One region of the Paenibacillus sp. 102 genome, then DNA from elsewhere that is predicted to be linked to it. Evidence: riboswitches for the same ligand, from Rfam matches in the RefSeq annotation. Region 1 holds a riboswitch; the other holds the start of a gene.
The links. A riboswitch is a leader RNA that binds a small molecule or an ion and turns the genes downstream of it on or off. The one in region 1 is predicted to bind FMN.
Positions count from the first base shown of each region.

Region 2: it holds a riboswitch for FMN, as region 1 does, so the genes downstream of both, AAIE21_RS07400 (ECF transporter S component) here and ribD (bifunctional diaminohydroxyphosphoribosylaminopyrimidine deaminase/5-amino-6-(5-phosphoribosylamino)uracil reductase RibD) in region 1, are expected to answer to the same signal.

Region 1 covers NZ_JBCGHT010000001.1:619,914-622,105, forward strand. The annotation lists gene crcB (fluoride efflux transporter CrcB) at 1-137, opposite strand, end outside; gene AAIE21_RS03245 (fluoride efflux transporter FluC) at 134-538, opposite strand; FMN riboswitch at 841-985, shown strand; gene ribD (bifunctional diaminohydroxyphosphoribosylaminopyrimidine deaminase/5-amino-6-(5-phosphoribosylamino)uracil reductase RibD) at 1,293-2,192, shown strand, end outside.
Region 2 covers NZ_JBCGHT010000002.1:284,501-286,692, reverse strand. The annotation lists gene AAIE21_RS07405 (hypothetical protein) at 1-617, opposite strand, end outside; FMN riboswitch at 873-1,010, shown strand; gene AAIE21_RS07400 (ECF transporter S component) at 1,170-1,748, shown strand; gene AAIE21_RS07395 (ferredoxin) at 1,864-2,112, opposite strand.

The DNA of each region.
Region 1 (2,192 bases):
AAGAAGGAGCCTACTATATTTACAAATAGTGTTCCATATGGAAATAAACTTCCATACTTTTCTTTCATTGCATTACTAATAGAAAATCTAGCAATGGCTCCGAAAAAACCACCAATTCCTACAAGTAAAATATTCATCGTGTTCCTTCTTTCTTCATCCTTTTTTCATATAATACATTTCCAAGATAAAATCCAAATAAAGATAAAAGCAATCCTCCAACTATACTTGTGCTCACATAATAAAATGCCATAAAGAATGCTTCATGTTGCATTAGTTTCAATGTTTCCACACTGAACATTGAAAAAGTTGTAAATGAACCAATCATTCCAGTTCCAATGCTATTAATTATCACGTATGAAACATGTTTCATACGAAACAAATACATCGTTAAAAATGCCAATAAAAAACTACCAATCATATTCGCTGACCATGTTTCTAACGGAAAAGCATCGACTGAAGAAGTACCAATCCATTGTTCTAATCCATACCGTGCTAAAGCTCCAACAATACCACCGATTCCTACTGCAATATATTTCATATTTCCACCTCATTTATGTATATACTGAAATCTTTCCCATACTATAAGCCGCGGCCATAAAAACAAAAACAGACCTCACTCATTTTCTCCTTTTGTTTAACATGGCATGGGGCGAAAAAAGGTACTGACCGCCTCTATCCATGATCGGACGCTTTCTCCTACAAAAAAAGAAAAGTGTCTATTAATTTTTCTTTTTATATAGTATAACAAAATTTATTTCACCCCTCATTTTCATACAATTCTTCACATTCGAATATTTTTTACTATCCTTTTTTCTTTTTTGTGCTATAATGTGAGCAAACAGCATCCTTCGGGGTCGGGTGAAATTCCCAACCGGCGGTGATGAAGTGCACACTTCTAAGTCCGTGACCCGTTTCTAAGCTTTGAAACGGTGGATCTAGTGAGATTCTAGGGCCGACAGTATAGTCTGGATGGGAGAAGGATATGTTTTCTAGTACTTATATAGCGAATACACTTTTATTTTGGCGTACACATTTTTACCGATTCGTTTTGAATCACTGTATATGTTTTCTTTCATATACCTATTTTTCTATGCTGAAATAAAAAGATACGACTAGCGTATAAAAAATTGATAATTTGCTAGGTCTTTTTCTCGTGCAAAAATATCAATCATCGTTAGGTTTCTTTCCTATACTCTCGTATTCGAACTATGTTTCTAGAAATCACGTCTCCCAAACCCCAAGGATACTATTATCCTTGGGGTTTTTTGATTTTTTTAGGAGAGGTGAAAAGAATGACAGACCAAGAATATATGAGGATTGCCTTACAGTTAGCACAAAGTACGGCAGGTCAAACAAGTCCAAATCCAATGGTCGGTGCTGTTGTTGTAAAAGATGGAAACATCGTTGGAATGGGGGCGCATCTGCGTGCAGGTGAAGTTCACGCTGAAGTTCACGCTCTTCGTATGGCCGGTGATAAAGCACACGGCTCCACTGTATATGTAACGTTAGAGCCGTGCAGTCACTTTGGAAAAACTCCGCCGTGCTGTGATTTACTCATTGAAAAAGAAGTGAAGCGTGTTGTAATTGCTACACTCGATTGCAACCCGCTCGTTTCAGGTAACGGTGCAAAACGTTTGCGAAAAGCAGGTGTTAGCATAACTACTGGTATTCTCGAAGAAGAAGCCACCCTATTAAATCAGTACTTTTTCCACTATATGAAAACGAAACTGCCGTTTGTAACAATAAAAACAGCGATGAGTTTAGATGGAAAAATAGCAACTACTACCGGGGAAAGCAAATGGATTACAGGTGAGGCCGCTCGCGCAGATGTTCATCAATATCGTCATACACATGATGCCATCCTTGTCGGAGTGAATACTGTTATAGCTGATAATCCATCTTTAACAACACGTCTTCCAAATGGCGGCAAGCATCCGATTCGAATTATTTTAGATACACATTTACGAACGCCGCTGTCCTCTCATGTCATTACAGACAGGATGGCACCAACATGGATTGTTGTCGGAAAAGACGTAAATAAAGAAAAAATAGCAGCCTATGAATCTCAGACGGTATCTGTACTTCAAATGCAGACGAGTCAAATTGAAATACATGACCTTCTCCTCCTTCTCGGTGAGAAACAAATTCTTTCACTCTTTGTTGAGGGGGGGCAATCAGTCCACGCGAGCTTT
Region 2 (2,192 bases), on a different contig from region 1:
CTCGTTTTTTCCGTTGTTCGAAATAATACTATGGTTGGTTCGATTAATCCAATTGTCAAACACAGTAGACCAAGGAGCATACAACCGATAGAAAAAGAATACAAGGCAACTTGTATGTGTTGGAATGGAATAATCCATTTTAATAAAAACGCAATAAGTGCTGTATAACAGATGCTGCCAATGTATTTGTTTAAAATTGTATTAGAACGAAAACCAGGAAGTTTTTTCAAAAAGGATCGAGAAACAACTTCTGTTTGTAAAGAAGTATGTTCTTCAATTATTTTTTGGGCTTCTTTTCCTTTATGAAAGAGAGAGAGAATCCAATTCCGTTTTCCTTGGAAAACAAATTGTGATGTTGTTAAATAGTGATCAATTTTCACTTTATCCCAACCGTTCCAAGGATGACGCTCACATAGCTTTAGCTTACTTTCTGTTGTTTTATCATACTGATAAACACTAACTCCTTCTTCATCAAAAGTAGCATAGTATGTTTCTTTTGAAAATGTGCCTAAATCAATTGGGCAGTAGAAAAGTAATTCTTTTTTTAAATAAAAGTATTCTTTTCTTAAATTTTTTTTCATTGTTTCTTGAATAGAGTGTCTTTTTTCTTTCCTCATGACATTTCCTCCGTATTAAGAAAATGCTCTTATCTTAACAATTCAACATCTTATCACTTTTCTGTATGGATGACTAGGGAATTGCGAAGGAAAAAATCGAATTGTAAAAAATATGGATTGTGTTGTCACATAATCCAATGGCTGTTTTTAGGTTGTATTCATAATGAAAGCATTACTTACTATTTATAAGTTATAAACATTTTTATTCACAACTGTATGATGATGTTGTATAATGGTGGAGAAAATAGAATATCGGTCTATCTTCGGGGCAGGGTGAAAATCCCGACCGGCGGTGATGAACAGTTGTTTTTCGTTCTAAGCCCGCGAGCCGTTAAGGCAGGATTTGGTGAGATTCCAAAGCCGACAGTAAAGTCTGGATGGGAGAAGATGGAGGTTCAAGCGTTCAAAAAAGATAAGTATTTGAACGTCTGTTTGATGTGCCTAAAAATTCTCCCTTTGTGTAAAACACAAAGGGTTTTTTCATGATAGGAATAGGCATAGCAGAACCTTTCCACTTTCCATGAGATGATCGATGGAAAAGGAGAGAGAAGGATGAAACAAAAAAACAGTGTAGTACAAATGGTGAGTGTAGCGATGCTTAGTAGTATTGCGTACTTGCTTATGATGTTGGATTTCCCATTTCCAGGACTTCCACCGTTTTTAAAAATTGACTTTAGTGATGTGCCAGCTTTAATTGCAGCGATTATTTTTAGCCCGATTGCAGGTGTAGTTGTAGAAGCGATAAAAAATATTCTTCACTACGGAATTCAAGGGAGTTTAACAGGGGTTCCGGTTGGAGAAATAGCGAACTTTATTGCTGGATGTCTATTTATTGGACCAGCAGCTTTCCTATTCCGGAAGTATCGCACAGTAAAAAGTTTAACAACAGGGTTAATGTTAGGAACGGTTACTATGGCGGTAATTATGAGTGTGTTAAATTATTTCATTATTTTACCAGCCTACACTTGGTTTTTAGATCAGCCTGCTATGTCTAGTGGTGGAATGCGACAATTGATTGTAGCGGCAATTCTCCCATTTAATTTAATTAAAGGGATTGTTGTAACAGTTGTGTTTGTAGCACTGTTTTCACGTTTAAAAGTATGGGTATTTGCAAAAATGAAAAATGCATAGAAATTTTGTCCATCAGAGGTAAGTATACTGCTGATGGCTTTTTTTGTAAGTGAAATCAATAACAAAAAATCCCCCTCATAAAAATGAGGGGGATTTTTTGAAGTTAATAACAAGACTATTCGAATTTTAAAGCGTCGCCATCGAATGATTCGTCAGCAACTTTAATTGAGTCAGTTGGACAACCTTCAAATGCATCCATCATGTCTTCGATTAATACATCTGGAATTTCAACGATACCTTGGTTATCATCTAATGTTACAAATGCAATACCTTCATCATCGTAGTCATAAATGTCTGGTGCAGCAGCTCCACATGCTCCACATGCGATGCAAGTGTCTTTATCAACAATTGTATATTTTGTCATATTCTTTTTCCCTCCTGATAATATGTATGTGAAAATATTCGCTATAAAAATTATAACTTTATTGTAAAACGGTTTTTCAA